Regions from separate parts of the Nocardioides sp. Arc9.136 genome, predicted to be linked through region 2. Evidence: predicted binding sites of a transcription regulator. Region 2 holds the regulator's gene; the other holds the start of a gene.
The links. The regulator HrcA, encoded in region 2, represses chaperone genes, less so after heat shock. The targets are predictions, from matches to a motif close to TTGGCACTCGNNNNNNNCGAGTGCCAA.
Positions count from the first base shown of each region.

Region 1 (11,387 bases), 770 kb from region 2:
CCGTGCCGGGCGCGGCCTGGGTGAACCGGTGCGCCAGGCGCAGCAGCGCGTCGGCGTACCCGCTCATCGAGCCCGACACGTCCACCAGCAGCACCACCCGACGGGGACGGGTCGCGCGGCGGCGGTGCACGACCTCGGCCGGCTCCCCCATCCGGCGCAGGCTCGCCCGCAACGTGCGCGCGGCGTCGACGTCGCCGCGGTGCCAGGACCGCTGCCGGGCGCTGCGCCGGTGCGGCGCGCGCGGGCGCAGGGTCGCGAAGAGCGCGTTGAGCCGGGCCCGCTCGGCGGCGGAGAGCGCCGCGACGTCGCGGTGGCGCAGCACCTCGGCGTCGCTGGCCATCGCCCGGACCACGTCGGTGTCGGCCTCGTCGGCACCGCCGGGGCTGTCGGGACCGTCGGTCAGCGGGAGCTCGGAGTACGTCGTGGTGGCCGGCGGGGCGGGCCGGGGGCGCGGCAGGCCGGTGCGGTGGTCGAACCACGCCGCGAAGACCTGGTCGTGGCGCAGCAAGTCCTCCGGGCCGGCGCACAGGGTGGCCCGGCCGGCGGCGCGGGTGCCCTCCTCGGAGGCCCCCAGCAGCGCGACCGCGTCGAGGAACTGCTGCGCGCGGTCCTGGGTGACGCCCACGCCGGCCGCCCGCAGCGCGCGGGTGAACCCGAGCAGCACCTCGTCGGCGTCGTGCACGACCTCCGTCGCGGTCGTCACGGGGCGAGCACCCGGTCCAGGGCGGCGCGCACGCGGTCGGCGTCCTCGCGGTACTTCACCAGCGCGCCGAGGCTCGCGGCCGCCGTCGCGAGGTCCAGCTCGGTGGTGCCGAGGTGGTGCAGCGCGCGGGCCCAGTCGAGGGTCTCCGCGACGCCCGGCGGCTTGACCAGGCCGGTGTCGGCGCGCAGCCGCTGCACGACCTCGACGACCTGCCGGGTCAGCGTCTCCGCGACCTCCGGCGCCCGCGACCGCACGATCGCCACCTCGCGCTCCAGCGCCGGGTGGTCGATCCAGTGGTAGAGGCAGCGCCGCTTGAGCGCGTCGTGCAGCTCGCGGGTGCGGTTGGAGGTGAGCACCACGACGGGCGGCACCGCGGCCCGCACGGTGCCCAGCTCGGGGATCGTCACCTGGTAGGTCGAGAGCACCTCGAGCAGGAACGCCTCGAACTCGTCGTCGGCGCGGTCGACCTCGTCGACCAGCAGCACCGCCGGGCTCTGCTGCAGCGCCGCCAGCACCGGGCGGGCGAGCAGGAACCGCTCGTCGTACAGGCTCTTCTCTGCCTCCTCAGCCCCGCCCGCGCCGGCGGCGGCAGCCCCGCCGGTGGCCTCGAGCGCGCGGAGGTGCAGCACCTGGCGGGGGAAGTCCCAGTCGTAGAGGGCCTGCGTGGCGTCGATGCCCTCGTAGCACTGCAGGCGCACCAGGGGGAGCCCCAGCGCCTCGGCCACCGCCTCGGCGAGCGCGGTCTTGCCGGTCCCGGGCTCGCCCTCGAGGAGCAGGGGCCGGCCCATCTTCAGGGCGAGGAAGGTGACGGTCGCGAGCTCGGGGTCGCAGAGGTAGCCGGTCGCACCGAGCCGCTCCGCGACGTCACCGAGCTCGAGCGCTTCCGACGTGACGGCTGACATGTGCCGAGGCTACGACGGGCCTGTTGGGGGCCGGTTGGTTGACTCCCCTCATGAGCGCCGGAGCGGACGACCGGAACCGCCGGCTGGAGCGGACCATCCTCGACCTGCTGGCCCAGCGCGACGAGGGGAGGACCATCTGCCCCTCCGACGCCGCCCGCGCGGTGTGGGGCGCCGAGCGGCCGGAGGGCGGTGATCCCGAGGGGTGGCGGGGGCTGATGGAGCCGGCCCGCCAGGCGGCCCAGCGCTTGGTCGAGGCCGGCGAGGTCGAGGTCACCCAGCGGGGCGAGGTCGTCGCCCTGCCGACGGCCCGGGGACCGGTCCGGATCCGGCGCGCCCGGCCCGGGGACGGCACGCCTCAGCGCGAGTCGACGTCCTGACCGGTGGCCAGGTCGCCGCACTCGACCAGCACCACGTCGCGTCCGGCGAGGTAGCCCTTCGCCCCGCTGTCGCCGCCGGTCGCGGCCAGCACGCCGGGCCAGTGCTCGCGGCCGAGCAGCACCGGGTGGCCGGGACGGCCGTCGTACGCCGCCCGGGCCAGGACGGCGGCGCCCGCCCGGGCCGCGACCCGGGCGACGACCTCGGGGGTGAGGTCGGGGAGGTCGACGAGCGTGACCAGGGCGGCGTCGGCACGGGGATCGGCCGCCGCCAGGCCGGTCCGCAGCGACGCCGACATCCCCGCCGACCAGTCGTCGGCCACGACGTACGCCGTGCCCGGCGGCAGCAGCGCGACCGCGTCGTCCGCGCGGGCCCCGAGGACGGCCGTGACCCGGTCGCAGCCACCCTCGGCCAGCAGGTGGACCGCGCGGGCGAGCCAGTCGTCGACCAGCGCCTTGGGCGTGCCCATCCGGCTGCCCGCGCCGGCGGCGAGGACGATCCCGTGCAGCACCATCCCCGCGTCAGCCGCCGAACGCCTGCTCGTAGAGCGCCTGCAGGTCCGGCGCGGCCGGTCCGCTGAAGCCGCACACCGAGACCGCGCCGTCGGTGGCCGAGACGAGGTACTCCCCGCCCTCACGGAACTCGACCGCGCCCACGAGCAGCTGCATCTGCTCCGGCGGCGCCTCGACCCGGACCTCGTCGGCCGCGGCGCCGGCGTACTGCTCCTCGACCGCGAGCGTGACGGTCTCCTCGTCGACCTGCTCGACGGTGCCGAGGAACGCCACCTCCTGGGTGGCCAGCGCCTCGGCCGTGGGCACCATGCAGCGCCCGGTGGTGGCGGCGGGGGCGGCCAGGGTGAGGAGGGACGGCTCGGCGGGCTCGGACGGCTCGGACGGCTGGGACGGGTCGGCGGTCTCGCTGCTGCCGTCGCCCGCCGTCGGCGTCCGGTCCTCGTCGTCGCCGGTCGTGGCCGCGAACACCACGCCGCCGACGACCACCACCGCGGCGGCGGCCGCGAGCCAGGTCAGGGAGGTACGACGACCGCCGGGGTCGGTGGTCGGCTGCTCGGACGTGGGGTGCTCGGACGTGGGGTGCTCGGTGGTCATCGTCGCCTCCAGGAGTCGGGCCACCCGGTCGGGATCGGCCGGGGCGAGGGAGGCGGCCGGGTCGGTGGCGCGCAGCCGCTCGCGCAGCTGCGGGTCGTCGTCGAACGGTTCGCTCATGACCTGCTCCTCCCTCTCGTCCCCTCATGTCCGGCAGCGGCGTCGATCTTTCGCAGCTCGTCCCTGAGCTTCTGGCGGGCGCGGTGGAGCCGGATGCTGACGGCGTTCGGGGTCAGCCCCAGCACGGTGGCGATCTCGCCGGGGCCCAGCTGCTCCCAGGCCCACAGGCGGAGCAGCTCGGCGTCCTCGGCGCGGAGCGCGGCGAGCGCCTCCTCCAGCGGCAGGTCGGCCTCTCCGCCGACCGGCCCCGTGGTCGTCGCGGGCGGGTCGAGCGCGGCCACCTTGCCGGCGACCCGTCGTTGGCGCCGGGCGCTGCGCTCGGCGTTGGCCAGGGCGTGGCGCGCCACGGCGTACGCCCACGGCAGCGGGTCCTCCGGCAGGTCCTCCAGCCGCCGCCAGCAGACCAGCAGCGTCTCGGAGAGGACGTCGTCGGCGGTCGCGGCGTCGGTGCGCCGCGCGAGGAACCGGCGCAGCGGCTCGACCAGCCCGGGCGCCAGCGCCTCGAACCTCGCCCTGCGGCTCTCGGCATCCACGGGACCACCCTCGCACGGCGCTCCGCGAGGGGGTCGTGTGCCCGAGGACGCGTCCGGCCGCGTCGTGGGGCACACGACCCCGGCAGCCCCCGGAGACGACAGCAGGGCCCCCGCCTGAGCGGGGGCCCTGCTGGTGGTGCGGGTGGTGCCGAGTGGTGCTGGTGCTACGAGGGGGCTGGACTCAGAAGTCCATGCCGCCCATGCCGCCGGTCGGGTCGCCACCCATGGGGGCGGCCTTCTCCGGCTTGTCGGCGACGACGGCCTCGGTGGTGAGGAACAGGGCCGCGATGGACGCCGCGTTCTGCAGCGCCGACCGGGTGACCTTGGCCGGGTCGATGATGCCCTCGGCGATCATGTCGACGTACTCGCCGTTCGCGGCGTTGAGGCCCTGACCCGCGGGGAGGTTGGCGACCTTCTCCGCCACGACGCCGCCCTCGAGGCCGGCGTTGACCGCGATCTGCTTGAGCGGGGCCGAGGTGGCGACGCGGACGATGTTGACGCCCGTGGCCTCGTCGCCGGTCAGGTCGAGCTTGTCGAACGCGGTGGCCGAGGCCTGGACGAGCGCCACGCCACCTCCGGCGACGATGCCCTCCTCGACGGCCGCCTTCGCGTTGCGGACGGCGTCCTCGATGCGGTGCTTGCGCTCCTTGAGCTCGACCTCGGTGGCCGCGCCGACCTTGATGACCGCGACACCGCCGGCCAGCTTGGCCAGGCGCTCCTGCAGCTTCTCGCGGTCGTAGTCGGAGTCGGACTTCTCGATCTCGGCGCGGATCTGGTTGACGCGACCGGCGATCTGGTCGGCGTCGCCCGAGCCCTCGACGATAGTGGTCTCGTCCTTGGTGATGACGACCTTGCGGGCCTGGCCGAGGAGCTCGATGCCGGTGGTCTCGAGCTTGAGGCCGACCTCCTCGGAGATGACCTGGCCGCCGGTCAGGATCGCGATGTCCTGCAGCATGGCCTTGCGACGGTCGCCGAAGCCCGGGGCCTTGACGGCGACGGACTTGAAGGTGCCGCGGATCTTGTTGACGACCAGCGTCGAGAGCGCCTCGCCGTCGACGTCCTCGGCGAGGATGACGAGCGGCTTGCCCGACTGCATGACCTTCTCGAGGATCGGCAGCAGGTCCTTGACGTTCGAGATCTTCTGGTTCGCGATCAGGATGTAGGGGTCCTCGAGGACCGTCTCCATCCGCTCCGGGTCGGTGACGAAGTACGCCGAGATGTAGCCCTTGTCGAAGCGCATGCCCTCGGTGAGCTCGAGGTCGATGCCGAAGGTGTTCGACTCCTCGACCGTGATCACGCCCTCCTTGCCGACCTTGTCCATCGCCTCGGCGATGGCGTCGCCGACGGTGGTGTCGCCACCGGCGGAGATGGTGGCCGTGGCCGCGATCTGCTCGCGGGTCTCGACCTCCTTGGCCATGCCGCGCAGCTGCTCGGACACGGCCTCGACGGCCGCCTCGATGCCGCGCTTGAGACCCATCGGGTTCGCACCGGCCGCGACGTTGCGCAGGCCCTCGCGGACCATCGCCTGGGCCAGGACGGTCGCCGTCGTCGTGCCGTCACCGGCGACGTCGTCGGTCTTCTTCGCGACCTCCTTGACCAGCTCGGCGCCGATCTTCTCGTAGGGGTCCTCGAGCTCGATCTCCTTGGCGATGCTCACACCGTCGTTGGTGATCGTGGGGGCGCCCCACTTCTTCTCGAGGACGACGTTGCGACCCTTGGGGCCGAGCGTGACCTTGACGGCGTCGGCGAGCGTGTTCATGCCACGCTCGAGGCCGCGCCGGGCCTCCTCGTTGAATGCAATCAGCTTGGGCATGTTCCTGCGGTTCCTCACGCTGGAAGTTGCGGATCCGGCTCGGTGGGCTGCCCGCGACGGACGGTCCTGCGGACCCGGCGAACCCTTTCTCGCCGGCGCGAACGGACCTCAGCTGGCACCGATCCGGTTTGTCACTCTCGTGCTGAGAGTGCCAACCCCATGTTTAGCACTCGCCCCAGGCGAGTGCAAGAACAGTCCGGCCCTGGTCACCCTGCGGCCGGAGCGCTGTCACCGCGCCGCGAGGACCGACCCGACGAGGTCCGCGAACGGCCCCGCCAGCCCCGGCAGCACGTCGAGGTAGAGCCCGGGCTCGATCAGCTCCAGCTCGCTGACCACCCAGGCGCCGTCGAGCTGAACCAGGTCCACCCGTGCGTACGCCGGCGGGCCGGCCAGCAGCCGGCCGGCGGCCGCGACCGCGGCGCGGGCGACGTCGGCCCGGGCCGGGTCGACCTCCACGGCGACCGAGCTGCCGCCGTACAGCTCGTGCACGCGGACCTCCGACCCGCTCGGCCGCTTGTCGACCTGGCCGACCACCCGGCCGTCGAGGACCCACACCGAGGACTCCCCCACCGTCCGGACCGAGGCCACCAGCGGCTGCACGACCCATGGTCCGGCGACGAGCCCCTCCAGGCGCGGGTCGTCGGTGCGCTCGGCGACCACCACGCCGACCCCGCCCGCCCCGGTCCGGGGCTTGACCACGACCGCGCCCCACCGGTCGAGCGCCTCCTGCAGACCCACCCTCAGCCCGCGGTCGTCGAGCAGCGCGGTGGGGACGACCGGGACCTCGCGGCCCAGCTCGAGCAGGTAGGCCTTGTCGGCGTTCCAGGCGACCAGGTCGCTGCCGTGCAGCACCCGCGTGCTGCGCTCGACTCCGCGCAGCCAGGCCAGGAACTCGGCGTACCGGCGCTGGTAGTCCCACGTCGAGCGCAGCACCACCAGGTCGGCGGCGGCCCAGTCGACGTCCGGGTCGTCCCAGACCGCCCACCGGGCCTCGACCCCCCGCTCGGCGAGGGCGGTCACGAGCAGCTCGCCGCCCTCCTCGCCCTCGGGGAGCAGGGAGAACGTCGCCAGGAGGACGTGCGTCACCGGCCGGTCAGCCCCTTGACGCGTGCCGGCAGCGCGACGACCGCCCGCGGGCTCTCCCGGTGCTCGCTCACGACTTCCTCCAGGGTCCGGTTCGTCACGGCGACGACCTTAGGGCGCCGGCGCACCCAGGTGTCGACCGCCCGCGCAAGCCACGACGCAGGCCCGGACCATCTGGTCCGGGCCTGCGCGAGGACGGAGGCGCCTACTGCTGCTCGGGTCGCTGGACGGTGTCCGGAAGGGGGGTGTCCACGTCGACGAACGCGGCCCCCTCCTCCGGGCGAGGTCGCAGGAGGTTGAGGAGGACGGCGATGAGCGCCGCCGGCAGGATGCCGGAGGTCATCAGCACCCGCAGGGACTCCGGCATGACCTCCGCCGCGGCGGGCACGGCGGCGAAGCCCTGGCCCACACCGATGGAGGCGGCGATCACGATCAGGTCGTGACGGTCCAGGCGGCACTCGGCGAGCAGCTGGATGCCAGCGCCGAGCAGCATGCCGAACATGACCACCGCCGCGCCGCCCAGCACGGCCGACGGCATGGCGGTGATGACCGCGGCCAGCTTGGGCACCAGGCCCAGCGCGATGAGGAAGCCGGCGCAGATCGTCACCACGTGGCGGCTCATCACCCCCGTGAGGGCGACCAGCCCGACGTTCTGCCCGAAGGTGGTGTTCGGCAGGGCGGAGAAGACGGCGGCGACGCTCGTGGCCGCACCGTCGCCCATGACGCCACCGGCGAGCTCACGGTCGGTCACCTCGCGCCCGGCGCCGGCCTTCGTGATGGCCGACAGGTCGCCGATCGTCTCGATGGAGACCGCGATCGCCATCGCGCCCATGGCGATGAAGGCCGCCGCCGGGAACTCCAGACCGAACTCCAGCGGCGTCGGGAAGGCGAACCAGGACGCCTCGGACACGGGACTGAAGTCCACCTTCCCCAGGGCGATCGCGACGAGGTACCCGACCACGAGGCTGACCAGTACCGAGGCCGAGGCGATGATGCCCTTGCCGAAGCGGTAGGCGAGGAGGAGGACGACGAGGACGAGGGTCGCGAGACCGAGGTTCTCCCACGAGCCGAAGTCCTCGGCGCCGTTGCCGCCGCCGTAGAGGTGCATGCCGGTGGGGAGCAGCCCGATCCCGATGACGAGGACGACGATCCCGCTCACCAGCGGCGGGAAGAGGCCGCGCAGCCACTTGAGGCTGAAGCCCAGCACGAACTTCACGGAGCCCGCGAAGAGCGCACCACCGAGGACGGCTGCGAGCCCGTACTCCTGGGCCAGCGGGATGGACACCACCAGGAACCCGAAGCTGGTGCCCTGCACGACCGGCAGCCGCGCGCCGACCGGCCCGATGCCGATCGTCTGGATGAGCGTGGTCAGGCCGGCGGCGAACAGCGCCACCTGCACCAGGAAGACCGTCTCCCCCGTCGTCGCCCCGATGGCGGTGGCCAGGATGATCGGGATGGTGACGTTGCTCGCCATCATCACCATGACGTGCTGCAGCGCGAGCAGCAGGGCCTCGCCGACGGGAGGCATCTCGTTGATGTCGTACTTGACGTGCGCGGGCAGCTGCGACGACGGCGCAGGCCGGCGGGAACGGTCGGAGGCCATGGGTTCCTCTCGCGGGGGGGTTCCGCAGATCCTCACAACCGCGCTGTGATCCGGACCACTGGACAAGGTGACACCGGTCCGGCCCTCCGGGTGTGAAGGTCTGCCAGCCGCCGTCGACGCCCGACCGGGTGCGGGCGGCGACGCCCACGGTCCGAGCAGCAGGCCGGGACGGCGGCGACGGCGAGGACCGGCAGGCAGGTCCCAAGGACCAACGGCAGTGCCGCTGCGCGAGAGGTCAGCCCGGGGGGCATGCGTGCTGGGGGTGGCCGGACGGCGGAGGTGGCCGGGGGCCCCGCGGAGGAGCCCTGCCCGGCTGCTGCCCCGGTCACCCGGGTCCGGGGTCCGGCCGGCTCGGAGGGGGTCAGCAGCCCCCGGCGACGGCCGGGATGACCGAGACCTGCACGCCGTCCGGCGTGGGCGTGGCCAGGTCGTCGAGGAACCGGACGTCGTCGTTTCCGACGTAGACGTTGACGAAGCGGCGCAGCGCGCCGTTGTCGTCGAGGATCCGCGCCTTGATGCCGGCGTGGTGGGTGTCGAGGTCGTCGAGGACCTCCGCCAGGGTCGCGCCCGTGGCGGTCACCTCGGAGGCACCGTCGGTGTAGGTGCGCAGGATGGTCGGGATGCGGACCGAGACGCTCATCGGCTTGTCCTCGTGGGTCGGGATCGGGCGGGGCTCAGGCCAGGCCGGTGGCCGCGAAGGCGGCGTACGACGGGGCGATGGTCGCGACGGGGCCGACCGAGCCGGACACCGCGTCGAGGGTCTTCAGGCCGTGGCCGGTGTTGATGACGACCGTCTCGAGCTCGGGGTCGAGCTGGCCGGACTCGACGAGCTTCTTCAGCACGCCCACGGTGGTCCCGCCGGCGGTCTCGGTGAAGATGCCCTCGGTGCGGGCCAGCAGCACGATCGCCTCGCGGACCTCGTCGTCGGTGACGTCCTCGACCGCCCCGCCGGTCTGGCGGCACACGTCGAGGACGTAGATCCCGTCGGCGGGGTTGCCGATGGCGAGGCTCTTGGCGATGGTGTCGGGCTTGACCGGCCGGATCGCGTCGACGCCGGCCTTGTAGGCGACCGAGACCGGCGAGCAGCCGGCGGCCTGCGCGCCGAAGACCTTGTAGGGCCTGTCCTCGACCAGGCCCAGCCCCACCAGCTCCTGGAAGGCCTTGTGCACCTTGGTCAGCTGCGAGCCGCTGGCGACCGGGATGACGATCTGGTCGGGCAGGCGCCAGCCGAGCTGCTCGGCGATCTCGTAGCCGAGGGTCTTGGAGCCCTCGGCGTAGTAGGGCCGGACGTTGACGTTCACGAACGCCCAGCCGTCCTCCTCGCCCGCGATCTCCGAGGCGAGCTTGTTGACGTCGTCGTAGTTGCCCTCGACGGCGACCAGTGAGTCGGTGAAGACCGCCGAGTTGACCTGCTTGGGCTGCTCGAGGTTGCTGGGGATGAACACGACCGTCTTCATCCCGGCGCGGGCACCCGCGGCGGCGACGGCGTTCGCGAGGTTGCCGGTGCTCGGACAGGCGAACACCTTGCTGCCGAACTCGCGGGCCGCGCTCAGCGCGCAGGCGACGACGCGGTCCTTGAAGGAGTTGGTCGGGTTGGTCGAGTCGTCCTTGACCCACAGCCTGGCCAGGCCGAGCTCGGCGGCGAGGTTCCTCGCCTCGAGCAGGCGGGTGAAGCCGGGCTCGGTGTTGGGGCTGGTCTCGATGTCGGTCGGCACCGGCAGCAGCGCCTTGTAGCGCCAGATGTTGCGCGGGCCGGCCTCGATCTCCTCGCGGGTCAGCTGCGGGAAGTCGTAGGCGATCTCCAGCGGGCCGAAGCACTCGCTGCACGCGTAGTGCGGGCCCAGCTCGACCTCGTGGCCGCACTCGCGGCAGGTGAGGGCCCGGGCGTTGCCGAAGGCACCCTCACGGATCTGGGTCTTCTCGGCACTCGGCTCGATGACAGGGGCAGCGCTCATGATTCCTCCTTCTCATCTTCCCCGGGTCACGACGGTCGCGCCGGGCGGAATTGGCACCGTTACCGACGACCGACCCGGGTCTACCGGGGGCGGAGGCGCGTTGGCGGTTGCCGGGACTTCACAGGGCCGTTCCCTCTGTCCCTCTGGATGAGCTGTCGAGAACAGTACGTCGCACCGTCCCAGCCCGTGAAACCGGGTCCCGCCATGTGGACGGGACAGCACGCAGGGGCGCCCACGGGTCCGCGGGCGGACAGGTCAGGAGCCGGCTCTGGAGGCGGCGCGGGCGTCGGCGGCGAGCCGGCGCAGCAGGTCGAGCACGCCCTCGGGACCCGGCACGACGACGTCGGCGCGCTCGACGAGGGCGCTGACCGCGTCCTCCTCGGAGGCCGAGCAGACCAGCAGCGTCGGCAGGCCGTCCTTGCCCAGGGCGGTGACGGCGTCGAACGCCTCGAGGTCGCCGAGGTCGTCCCCGGCGAAGAGGAAGGCGCCGGCGCCCACCTCGGCGACGAGCGCGTCGACGGCCTTGCCCTTGTCCATGCCGGGGGCGCGGACCTCGATGACGTTGCGGCCGGGCTCGAGGACCAGCCCGTTGCGACCGGCGAGGTCGCGCAGCACCGGCAGCAGCCGCTCGAAGGCGCCCTCGGGGTCCGGGAGGCGACGGGTGTGGACGGCGTGCGCGAGGCCCTTGTCCTCCACCCACGCGTCGGCGGCGTCGGCCCGCCGCAGCGCCCGCGGCAGGTCGCGCAGGAACGTCGCGAGCCCCTGCGGCGGGCGAGGCGAGACGATCCGGCGCCGGGTGGAGGACCACCGCTCGTTGCCGTACTGGCCGAAAAGGAACAGCTCCTTGCCGGCGTCGGCCATGGCGTTGCCGACCTCCTCGAGCCCGCCGAGGTCCAGGGCCTGGCGGGCGGGCCGGCCGGTCACCACCGCGACGGCGGCGACCACCCCGGCCAGGTCCACCAGGACCTCACCGGCGTCGGGGTGGATGTGCGCCTTCGTCGGGTCGTCGACGATCGGTGAGAGCGTGCCGTCGAAGTCCAGGCCGACCACGGCCCGTCCCGCGGCGCGCACCAGTGCGTCGTACTTCCGCTCGCCCTCGGCGGAGGTGAACTCCATGCCCCCAGCCTTCCAGACCGGCGGGAGCGCCACACGTGGGCCCGCTCACGCGGGCCACACCGGGAGCGTCGGTCGAGCAGT
Region 1 is NZ_CP113431.1:3,742,878-3,754,264, forward strand. It holds gene OSR43_RS18100 (VWA domain-containing protein) at 1-703, opposite strand, end outside; gene OSR43_RS18105 (MoxR family ATPase) at 700-1,605, opposite strand; gene OSR43_RS18110 (DUF3253 domain-containing protein) at 1,656-1,982, shown strand; gene OSR43_RS18115 (NTP transferase domain-containing protein) at 1,961-2,494, opposite strand; gene OSR43_RS18120 (hypothetical protein) at 2,502-3,203, opposite strand; gene OSR43_RS18125 (RNA polymerase sigma factor) at 3,200-3,736, opposite strand; gene groL (chaperonin GroEL) at 3,918-5,549, opposite strand; gene OSR43_RS18135 (RimK family alpha-L-glutamate ligase) at 5,778-6,635, opposite strand; gene OSR43_RS18140 (uracil-xanthine permease family protein) at 6,838-8,235, opposite strand; gene OSR43_RS18145 (MoaD/ThiS family protein) at 8,597-8,875, opposite strand; gene thrC (threonine synthase) at 8,910-10,190, opposite strand; SAM riboswitch class I at 10,200-10,344, opposite strand; gene otsB (trehalose-phosphatase) at 10,446-11,306, opposite strand.
Region 1: the regulator HrcA is predicted to act here: its motif matches at 5,713-5,739, upstream of groL (chaperonin GroEL).

Region 2 (11,387 bases):
CGACCGGGAGGATGACCCCATGGACGCCCGCCTGCGGATCACCGCCCTGCTGACCACCTCCGCCCTCGCACTCACCCTCGCGGCGTGCGGCGAGGACGACACCGCCACGGACGACCCCACGCCCGCGGGCGGCACGAGCGCCGCCTCGGAGGAGCCCAGCGCCAGCGCGACGCCGACCGCGAGCGCGAGCGCGAGCGCGAGCCCCACGGAGGGTGACGGCGGCAGCGGGAGCGACGGCGGCCCGGAGACCACCGTGCCGGTCTACTTCGCCGGCGAGACGCCGCAGGGCGTGCGCCTCTACCGCGAGTTCCGCCGCGTCAGCGGGGACCCGCTGACCGAGGCCGCCGAGCTGCTCACCACCGGCGACGCGCTGGACCCCGACTACCGGTCGCTGTGGCCCGAGGGCACGTTCGGCTCCGTGTCGGTCCAGGACGGCGCGTTCGTCGCGCAGGTCGACGACGACTCCTGGTCCGCGCGCGGCGGGCTCTCCGCGAACGGCGCGCGCCTGGCCGCCCAGCAGCTCGTCTACACCCTCCAGGGCGTCGAGCAACAGCGCCTGCCCGTGCGCGTGGTCGACGGCAGCGGCACGCCCGTGGCGCTGTTCGGCATCGACGGGGACATCACCCAGGCGGCGCCGCTGGAGGTCCTCGCGCTGGTCAGCGTCAGCGGCCCCGAGGAGGGCGCGACGGTCGGCGACACGTTCACCGCCGCGGGCGTCGCGTCGTCGTTCGAGGCGACCGTCCCGTGGCAGGTGCGCGACGGCGGCGGGGAGGTCGTGCTCGACGGGTTCGCGACCGCCGAGGGCTGGATGGACAAGCTCTACCCCTGGGAGAGCGAGGTCGACGTGTCGCGCCTCGACCCGGGCACCTACACCTTCGTCGCGATGACCGACGACCCCTCCGGCGGCGAGGGCGGCGGGCCGACCGAGGACAGCAAGACGATCGTCGTGGGGTAGCGGGGGCTCAGCCCCAGCGCGAGGTCCGCGACAGGAGCGCGGCGACGGCGGCGACGCCGGCGGTGGAGGTGCGCAGGACCTCGGCGCCCATCCGCACCGAGGAGGCGCCGGCCGCGGTGAAGACCGCGACCTCCTCCTCGGTCAGCCCACCCTCCGGGCCGACCACGACGACGATCGAGCCGTCGTTCGGCACCCGGAGCGCGGCGAGCGGCACGGCGGCCTCCTCGTGCAGCACGACGGCGAGCGAGGCGTCGGCGACCAGGCGCACGACCTCCGCCGTCGAGGCGAGCTCGGCGACCTCGGGGAACCACGAGCGCCGGGCCTGCTTGGCCGCCTCACGGGCGGTCGAGCGCCACTTGGTCAACGACTTCGCGGCGCGCTCGCCCTTCCAGACCGCCACCGAGCGCGAGGCCGCCCACGGCACGATCGTCGTCGCCCCGATCTCGGTGAGCACCTCGACCGCCAGCTCGCCGCGCTCCCCCTTGGGCAGCGCCTGGACCACGACCACCGACGGCGACGGCGCCTCGACGCGGCGCACGTCGCTCACCCGCACGTCCAGGACGCGCTTGCCGGTCGAGGCGACCTCGCCGGTGACCGACGTGCCGGAGCCGTCGGTGAGGACCAGCGGCTCCCCCACCCGCATCCGGCGCACGGCGACGGCGTGGTGCGCCTCGTCGCCCTCGACCGTCACGGTGGCCCCGGCGCCGACCCCGGCCAGCGTCGGGACGAGGTGGACCGGGAGCGACATCAGTGACCGTCGAAGGCGTCGCGCAGCCGCCCGAAGAACGACTTCGATCCGGGCTTGACCTGGCCGGTCGGGGTCTCCTCGCCACGGATCGCGGCCAGCTCGCGCAGCAGCTCCTCCTGGCGGGGGTCGAGCCGCTGCGGGGTCTCCACCGCGACCGAGACGACGAGGTCGCCGCGACCGCCGCGCAGCCCGGGCACGCCGCGACCGCGCAGCACCTGCTCGGTGCCCGACTGGGTCCCGGCCGGGATCTCGAGGGCGAACTCGGTCTCCACCCCGGAGTCGGCGCCCTGCTCGACGTCGGCCTCGAGCGTGGGCAGCGTCAGCGAGGTGCCGAGCGCGGCGGCGGTCATCGGGACGGTGACGGTGCAGTGCAGGTCGTTGCCGTGCCGGGTGAAGACGGGGTGCGCCGCGACCTGGATCTCGACGTACAGGTCGCCGGCGGGGCCGCCGCCGGGGCCGACCTCGCCCTGCTCGGCCAGCTGGACGCGGGTGCCGGTGTCGACGCCGGCGGGGATCTTGACCGTCAGGGTGCGGCGCGAGCGGACGCGGCCGTCACCGGAGCACTCCCGGCACGGCTCGGGGATGATCGTGCCGAAGCCGCGGCAGGCCGCGCACGGGCGCAGCGTGCGGATCTCGCCGAGGAACGAGCGCTGGACCTGGGCGACCTCGCCCTGGCCGCGGCAGGTCTCGCAGGGCACGGGGTGGCTGCCCGGCGCGGCACCGTCGCCGTGGCAGGTGGTGCAGAGCACCGCGGTGTCGACCTTGATCTCGCGGGTCACGCCGAACGCCGCCTCGGCGAGGTCGACCTCGAGCCGGATCAGCGCGTCCTGGCCGCGGCGCACGCGGGGCCGCGGGCCCCGCCCGCCGCCCGCGCCGCCGGGCTGGCCGCCGAAGAAGGCGTCCATGATGTCGGTGAACGAGAAGCCCGCCCCCTGGCCGAAGCCCGCCGCGCCGCCGCCGAACGGGTCGCCGCCGCGGTCGTACGCCGCACGCTTCTGCGGGTCCGAGAGCACCTCGTAGGCGGTGGAGACCTCCTTGAACCGCTCCTGCGCGTCCGGGTCGGGGTTGACGTCGGGGTGGTACTGCCGAGCCAGCCGCCGGTAGGCCTTCTTGATCGCGGTGTCGTCCGCGTCGCGGTCGACTCCGAGCAGCTCGTAGAGGTCCTGGCTCAACTGGGTTCCTTCGGTGATCGAGGTGAGAGAGGTACGCCGCGACGCGGGGCGGTCAGCCCTCGTCGAGGATGCGGGAGACGTAGCGGGCGACGGCGCGCACCGCGGACATCGTGCCCGGGTAGTCCATGCGGGTCGGGCCGACGATGCCCAACGTGGCGAGCGCCTCGTCGCGGGGGCCGTAGCCGGTGGCGACGACGCTCGTGGAGGCGAACTGCTCGTAGGGGCCCTCCGCGCCGATGCGCACCGTGACGGCGCCACCGGTCGTGGCCTCGCCGAGCAGGCGGAGCAGCACGACGTGCTCCTCGAGCGCCTCGAGGAGCGGCCGGACCGCGGAGTCGAAGGAGTCGCCGTACCGCGCGAGGTTGGCGGCACCGCCGACGGCGATCCGCTCGTCGGAGCGGTGGTCCTCCATCGCGTCGGCGAGGGTCTCGACGACCGCGCGGGTCACGCCGTCGTCGCGGTCGGGGGCGTCCCCGGGGACCTCCGGCACCGCCTCGCGAAGGCGGCGCACGGCGTCGGAGATCACCTCGCCGGTCGCGGCGTGGTTGACCCGCGAACGGAGGTCGGCGAGGGCTTCCTCGGACAGCTCGGCGGGCAGCTCGACCAGCCGCTGCTCGACGCGACCGGTGCTGAGGATGAGCACGACGAGGAGACGGTTCGGCGTGAGGGCGACGAGCTCGACGTGGCGCACCGTCGAGCGCGAGAGCGTGGGGTACTGGACCACGGCGACCTGGCGGGTCAGCTGGGAGAGCAGCCGCACCGAGCGGGTCACGACGTCGTCGAGGTCGACCGCCCCGTCGAGGAAGGAGGCGATGGCGCGCTTCTCCGCGCCGGTCATCGGCTTGACGGTGCTCAACCGGTCGACGAAGAGCCGGTAGCCCTTGTCCGTCGGCACCCGGCCGGCACTGGTGTGCGGCTGGGTGATGTAGCCCTCGTCCTCGAGGACGGCCATGTCGTTGCGGACCGTGGCGGGCGAGACGCCCAGCCCGTGGCGCTCGACCAGGGCCTTGGAGCCGACCGGCTCCTCGGTGGCCACGTAGTCCTCGACGATGGCCCGCAGCACGGCGAGCCTGCGGTCCTCCTGCACGTCGCCTCCCTACCTCTGGCACTCGTCACGACTGAGTGCCAACTGTAGCGCGCCGCGGTACCGCCTCGGGTCTCGCCGACCGAGACGTCGCCTTCCCCGAGAGCCACTACCGACGCATAGGTTAGGCTCACCTAAGTCACCCACCGCCGGCCCTGCCGAGGGAGCACCATGACCGTCGTCCCGAGCAGCACCACGCGCCACGACCCGAGCCGCCTCGCGGCCGCCGCCCGCAGCATCCTCTCCTGTCCCGCGAGCGTCCACCTGGTCGTCGACGGCGCCCCCGACGTCCTGGAGGGTCCGGAGGCCGAGGGCACGGGCATGCAGGACTGCGGAGGCGAGCCGACGTTCTCCACCGCGCTCGGCTCCGACCTCGCCGTGGTGGCGGCCGCCGGTCGCCGCGCCCTGCTCACCGTGCACAGCGGGCTGGGCCGCCCCGGCTCGGAGGACCGCGAGGCCACGCTGAGCATCGCCGGGCGCCTGGTCGTCCGCGGCCGGGAGACCTGCGAGTGCTGCGGGGACCCCCGCGACGTCGTCGCCCTGGAGCCGGACCTCGTCGCCCTGGGCCGGCGGGGTGCCGGCGCAGAGCAGCAGCTGCGGGTCGACGTGGCCAGCTTCCGCGCCGGCGAGCACCAGCTCAACCGCGGCTACCTCCAGCGCTCGGTCGAGCACGCCAACAGCCACCACCAGGAGGAGCTGCGCCGCGCGGTCTCCACCACGACCGGCACCCGGATGGGCGACGTCGTCGGCGTGGCGCTGGCGGACCTGCGCGCCGACCGGGTCGAGGTGCAGTGGGTGGGCCCCGAGGGGGCCGACCGCACCGTGCTGCACTTCCCCCGCGCGGCGCGCACCACCGCCGAGCTCGGCGACATGCTGCGCCGCGAGCTGCACCACGGCATGTGCTGACCGAGAGCCCGGGGCACGCCCGGGGCAGGTGCACCTAGGCTCCCCGAGTGACCTTCACCGAGATCGCCGACCGCGTCTGGGTGACCCGTCGCCCCTGGTACGACGTGACCACGACCGTCGTCGGCGGCGAGCGCGGGCTGGTGGTCGTCGACACCCACGCCTCCACCGCCGCGGGCCGCGAGCTGATTCGCGACGTGCGCGCCCTCGGCGCCGGTGAGGTCGTGGCGGTCGTCAACACCCACTGGCACCTCGACCACCTCCTGGGCAACGAGGCGTTCCGGGAGGTCTGGCCCGAGGTCCCGGTGCACGCCCACGAGGAGGCGCTCGCCGAGCTGGAGCGGGGCGCGGTCGCCGCGCTCGAGGAGCAGGCCGGGACCGACGAGGAGCACCGCGACGAGCTCCTCGCCAGCACCGTCGTGCCGCCCGACCACACCTTCTCCTCCGCCCGGGTCCTCGACCTCGGCGACCGCGCCCTCGAGCTGGTGCACCCCGGCCGCGGCCACACCTCGGGCGACCTCGTGCTCCGCGTGCCCGACGCCGACGTGCTGGTGGCCGGCGACCTCGTGGAGTCCTCGGCCCCGCCGTCGTTCGGCGAGGACTCCTGGCCGATGGACTGGCCGCTGAGCCTCGACATCGTGCTCGGGCTGACCACGGCGACCTCCGTCGTCGTGCCGGGGCACGGACCGGTCGTCGACCGCGAGTTCGTCGAGGAGCAGCGCAACACCATCGGCGTGCTGGCCGAGACCGCACGCGACCTGGCGACCCGCGGGGTGCCCCTCGGCGAGGCGCTCGACGCCGCCGAGTGGCCCTGGCCGCGCGAGCACGTGGCTACCGCGGTGGCGCGCGCCTACGCCCAGCTGCCGCGCAGCCAGCGGCGCTTGCCGCTGATCTGATCCGGGTAACGGGCCGCCATGAGCGAGCCCACCCCCGAGGACGCCGGCCGGGACGCGACCGGCATCGGCGACGACCAGCTGCCCGAGGACCTCCAGCCCGGCGAGGACAACCCGCTCGCCGAGGGGCTCGATCCCGGCGAGACCGCCGGCGACCTCCTCGAGGACGGCAAGCACACCGACCAGGAGCAGGCCCGGGAGCAGGCGCCGGAGCAGGGCGGCGCCCAGGACGGGTCGGGCACGTCACAGGACGGTTGACCCCGGCGCGCCGTGCGCGCGAGCGTCGGCGGGCCCGCCTAGCGTCGGTCGGGTGACCGACCGCTACGGACCCGACGTCCTCTCCACCGACTGGCGCGCCCCGAAGCGCGGCCGCGCCGTCGAGGCGCCCGCCGAGATCGGGGCCGTCGTGGAGGAGGTCAGCACCGACTGGGTCGGCGAGATCGTCGCCGTCGACCGCGACCTGCACACCGTCACCCTCGAGGACCGGCGCGACCGCCGCCGCACCTTCCCGCTCGGGGCCGGGTTCCTGCTCGAGGGCAAGCCCGTGATCCTCACGGCCCCGGTCCGTCGGACGGCGCCGGCCAGACCGACGCGCACCGCGTCGGGATCGATCGCGGTGCGCGACGCCAAGGCCCGGGTCGCGCGCGCCAGCCGGATCTTCGTCGAGGGCCGCCACGACGCCGAGCTCGTCGAGAAGGTCTGGGGCGACGACCTGCGCATCGAGGGCGTCGTGGTCGAGTACCTCGACGGCATCGACGACCTCTCCGAGCAGCTGCGCGACTTCCGACCCGGCCCGAACCGGCGCGTCGGCGTGCTCGTCGACCACCTCGTCAAGGGGTCCAAGGAGAGCCGGATCGCCGACGCCGTCCGTCGCACGCCGGTCGGCAAGCACGTGCTGATCGTCGGCCACCCGTTCATCGACATCTGGGCGGCCGTCAAGCCCGAGCGGCTCGGCCTGGATGCCTGGCCGGACGTCCCCCGCCACCTGGAGTGGAAGAAGGGCGTGTGCCAGCAGCTGGGCTGGCCCCACCGTGACCAGGCCGACATCGCGCGTGCCTGGAAGCACATCCTCTCCAAGGTGCACTCGTTCGGTGACTGCGAGCCCGCGCTGCTGGGTAGGGTCGAGGAACTGATCGACTTCGTCACCGAGGAGCAACCGTGAGCGACCCCTACGGCCCGCCGCCGTCCCAGGACCCGGCCGACCGGCCGCCCCACGGACAGCAGCCCTACGGCCAGCAGCCGTACGGCCAGCAGCCCGCACCGCAGTGGGGACAGCCGCAGTGGGGCCAGCAGCCACCGGGCGGCCAGCCGCCGTACCAGCCCTACCAGGGCGGCGGCCCGATGAACCCCGACGAGCGCACCTGGGGCGGCGCCGCCCACTGGTCGGCCCTGATCGGCGCCTTCGTGGCGATGGCGTTCCTCGGCCCGCTGCTGGTGATGCTCGTCAAGGGCAACCAGTCCGGCTACGTCCGCGCGCAGGCCGTGGAGTCGCTGAACTTCCAGCTCTCGATCCTGATCTACGGGCTCGTGTCGTTCGTCCTGGTCTTCGTGCTGATCGGCTTCCTGCTGCTGCCGATCGTCGGCATCGCGTGGCTGGTGCTGACGATCATCGGCTCGGTCAAAGCGAGCAACGGCGAGCTGTACCGCTACCCGCTGACGATCCGGATGGTCAGCTGAGGCTCACCCGAGCAGGTCACGCACCACGGCGTCGGCGAGCAGCCGTCCGTCGCGGGTGAGCACCAGCCGGTCCCCTCGCTCCACCAGCAGTCCCCGGCGCACGAGGTCGGGGACTGCTGCGTTCCCGGCCGCGTCGAGGACGGCACGGTCCAGGCCGTCGGCGAGGCGCAGCTCGAGCAGCACCCGCTCGACGCGCTGGTCCTCGGGCTCCAGCACCTCGCGGGCGTGGGCGGGGCTGAGCCCGGCCGCGATCCGGTCGCCGTACGCCGCGGGGTGCTTGACGTTCCACCAGCGGGTCCCGCCCACGTGGGAGTGGGCACCCGGCCCGACGCCCCACCAGTCGGCGCCGGTCCAGTACAGCTCGTTGTGGTGGCACCGCGATGCCTGGTCGCGGCTCCAGTTCGAGACCTCGTACCAGCCCAGGCCGGCGGCCGACATCCGCTCGTCGGCGAGGAGGTACTTGTCGGCCAGGTCGTCGTCGTCGGGCATCGGCACCTCGCCACGGCGCACCTGCCGGGCCAGGGCGGTGCCCTCCTCGACGATCAGCGCGTACGCCGAGACGTGGTCGGGCGCGCAGGCCAGTGCGGCGTCCAGCGAGGTCGCCCAGTCGTCGAGGGACTCCCCCGGCGTGCCGTAGATGAGGTCGAGGCTGACCTGGTCGAAGCCGGCCGCCCGGGCCCACTCCACGGCGGCCGGGACGCGGAGCGGGTCGTGGGTGCGGTCGAGCACGCGGAGCACGTGCGGCACCGCCGACTGCATGCCGATCGAGACGCGGGTGAACCCGGCAGCCCGGAGGCCGTCGAGGTAGCCGAGGTCGACGCTGTCGGGGTTGGCCTCGGTGGTCACCTCGGCGCCCGGGACGAGGCCGAACTCCTCGTCGATCGCGGTGAGCACCGACCCGAGGTCGGCGGGGCTCAGCAGCGTCGGGGTGCCGCCGCCCAGGAACACCGTCTCCACCGGCAGGCCCCGGTCGCCGAGCACGCGCCGCGCGCGACGTACCTCCTGGACCGCAGCCGCGGCGTAGGAGCTGCGCGAGATCCCGCCCGGACCCGCCCCGAGCTCGGAGGCGGTGTAGGTGTTGAAGTCGCAGTAGCCGCAGCGCACGGTGCAGAACGGCACGTGCACGTAGAAGCCGAAGGGACGCTCCCCCAGCCGCGCGAGCGACTCCTCGGGGAGGGTGCCGTCCTCGGGCACCGGGTCACCGGCGGGAAGGACGGAAGGCACGCGCTCCATCCTCCCACCGGGGGCCGGGCCGGCCACATCCGCGGACGGCTCAGACCGGGACGTTGAGGCTGACCACGTAGCCCTCCTCGACCGACCCGGTGGCCCGCGCCAGCTGCAGCGAGTGCCCGTCGGAGAAGACGTTGTCGGAGTCGAGGGTGACGCGCTCGAGGTTGGTGACGCTCTGCTCGTAGCCCTCGGTCGCGTAGACCTCGCGGCACACGTCCTCGGGCAGCGCGAGCTGGGAGGTGCGCATCTTGTTGGAGTACGTCGTGGCGGACGCCAGCGAGGAGTAGACCTCGAAGTGCATGTGCGGCCAGCGGCCGTCGTAGCAGGCGGGGAAGATGCTGGTGAACTCCACGCGGCCGGCGGCGTCGGTCTCCTGCACGCCGCGCAGGTAGTTCTCCTCGGCGATGGACTCCGAGTACATCGAGTACTCGCCGTCGCGGTCGCAGTGCCACAGGTAGACCGCCGCGCCGGCCAGCGGGGCGACGTTCTCGCCGGAGAGGTCCTGCACCCGGAGCCGGATCGTCACCGGGACGCCCTCGGCGGTGCCCGAGGCGGAGCCGAAGCTCGTGGTGAGGTCGCTGCGCACCACCCCGGACTCGGTCAGGACGTTGGCGCCGTTCGAGCCGTCGCCCGGGTAGGGCCCGGCGGTCTCCTCGGGGATCTCGCCCTCGGCGACCTCGACGTCCGACGCCGCGCCGCCGGACCCGCCACCCGGCCCGCCCGGACCGCCGCCGACCCCGGCGGGCGGCTCCGGCCGCTGCCCCGCCGCGGTCAGGTCGACGCCGTCGTCGGTGCCGCAGGCGACCAGGGCGGCCGCGACGCCGACCCCGCCAGCGAGGCCGAGGATCCGGCGGCGGCCGAGGATGCGCGGCAGGTCGTGGGAGAGGCCGAGGTCGTGGTCCTCGAGGCCGTCGGTGTCGGGGCGGTGATCAGGGCGGTGGTCGGTCATGGCCCCAGCGAAGCCGGAGCGGCTGTGCGGACCCTGTGGGCGGGCTCAGCGGAAGTCACGAGAGCGGTGCTTCTCGCGCAGCGCCCGGCCGGCCTCGGGGTGGAGCTCCTCGAGGGAGGAGATCTTGTCGGCCACCAGGTTGGTGGCGCCGTCCTCGCGCTCGAGCATCCCGCGGATCACCACCGCCGAGGACCCCGCGGCCGCCTTGCGGTGCCGGCGCCACACGCCGACGGTGCAGATGACGTTGAGCATGCCGGTCTCGTCCTCGAGGTTGAGGAAGGTCACCCCGCCCGCCGTGCCCGGGCGCTGGCGGTGGGTGACCAGCCCGGCGACGCTGATCCGGCGGTTCGGCTCGGTGGTGGCCAGGTCGGCCACCGACCTGACCCCCGACCGGCGCAGCTGGTCGCGCAGGTGGCCGAAGGGGTGGCTGTCGGTGGTGACCCCGGTGGCCCAGAGGTCGGCCATCGTCACCTCGACCTCGTCCATCTCGGGCAGCATCGGTGCGTCCCCGGCGACCCGGACCCCCTCGAGCTGGTCCTCCCGCTCGGTCCACCCGGCGTTCCACAGCGCCTGCCGGCGGCTCAGCCCGCTGCTGTCGAAGACGCCGGCCGTCGCCAGCGCCTCGAGCTGCCGGGCGTCGAGGCCGGCGCGCCGCGAGAGGTCGACCTGGTCGGCGAAGGGCCGCTCCGCACGCGCGGCGACGATCCGCGCGGCGACGTCGGCGCCGATGCCGCGGACGGAGTCCAGGCCCAGCCGCACGGCGTACGCCGCGTCGCGCCGGTGCTGCGGGGTGGGGTCGGGCGTGCCCGGCACGAAGAACGTCTTGCCGGGGTGGTCGAGCAGGCAGGAGTCCATCCCGGTGGTGCGCGCGTCCGGGCCCAGCGGCTCCAGGTCGGCCCGGGCGCCGGAGCGCTCGAGGTCGGGCTTGAGCACGGTGACCCCGTGGCGGCGGGCGTCGCCGACGAGCGACTGCGGGGAGTAGAAGCCCATCGGCTGGGCGCGCAGCAGCCCGGCGAGGAACGCCCCCGGGTAGTGCAGCTTGAACCAGGAGCTGGCGTAGACGAGCTTGGCGAAGGAGAGCGAGTGGCTCTCGGCGAAGCCGAAGTTGGCGAAGGACAGGATCTTGACGTAGATCGCGTCCGCGTCCTCGCCGAGGACCCCGCGACGCTCCATGCCGGCGTACAGCTTGTGCTTGATGCTCTCGATCCGCTCCACGCCGCGCTTGGAGCCCATCGCCCGGCGCAGCAGGTCGGCCTCGTCGGGGGTGCAGTCGCCGATCGTCTTGGCCATGTCCATCAGCTGCTCCTGGAACAGCGGGACGCCGAGGGTGCGCTCGAGGACGGGCACCAGCTCGGGGTGCGGGTAGTCGACCGGCTCCCGGCCGGTGGCGCGGCGGACGTAGGGGTGGACCGCGCCGCCCTGGATGGGGCCGGGGCGGATCAGGGCGATCTCGATGGCCAGGTCGTAGAAGCAGCGCGGCTGCAACCGCGGGAGGGTGCCGATCTGGGCCCGGCTCTCGACCTGGAAGACGCCGATGGAGTCCGCCCGGCAGAGCATGTCGTAGACCGCCGGCTCCTCCTTGGGGATCGTGGCCAGCTCCCAGTGGTCGCCGAGGTGCTCCCCCGCGATGCGGATCATGTGGTCCAGCGCCGAGAGCATCCCCAGGCCGAGCAGGTCGAACTTGACCAGGCCCATGAACTCGCAGGCGTCCTTGTCCCACTGCAGGACGGTGCGGTTCTCCATCCGGGCATGCTCGATCGGGCACACCTCCCCGAT
Region 2 is NZ_CP113431.1:2,975,420-2,986,806, forward strand. It holds gene OSR43_RS14455 (Gmad2 immunoglobulin-like domain-containing protein) at 20-955, shown strand; gene OSR43_RS14460 (16S rRNA (uracil(1498)-N(3))-methyltransferase) at 963-1,703, opposite strand; gene dnaJ (molecular chaperone DnaJ) at 1,703-2,875, opposite strand; gene hrcA (heat-inducible transcriptional repressor HrcA) at 2,928-3,962, opposite strand; gene OSR43_RS14475 (hypothetical protein) at 4,131-4,865, shown strand; gene OSR43_RS14480 (MBL fold metallo-hydrolase) at 4,913-5,758, shown strand; gene OSR43_RS14485 (hypothetical protein) at 5,777-6,013, shown strand; gene OSR43_RS14490 (DUF3097 domain-containing protein) at 6,066-6,917, shown strand; gene OSR43_RS14495 (DUF4870 domain-containing protein) at 6,914-7,432, shown strand; gene hemW (radical SAM family heme chaperone HemW) at 7,436-8,656, opposite strand; gene OSR43_RS14505 (intradiol ring-cleavage dioxygenase) at 8,706-9,611, opposite strand; gene OSR43_RS14510 (error-prone DNA polymerase) at 9,657-11,387, opposite strand, start outside.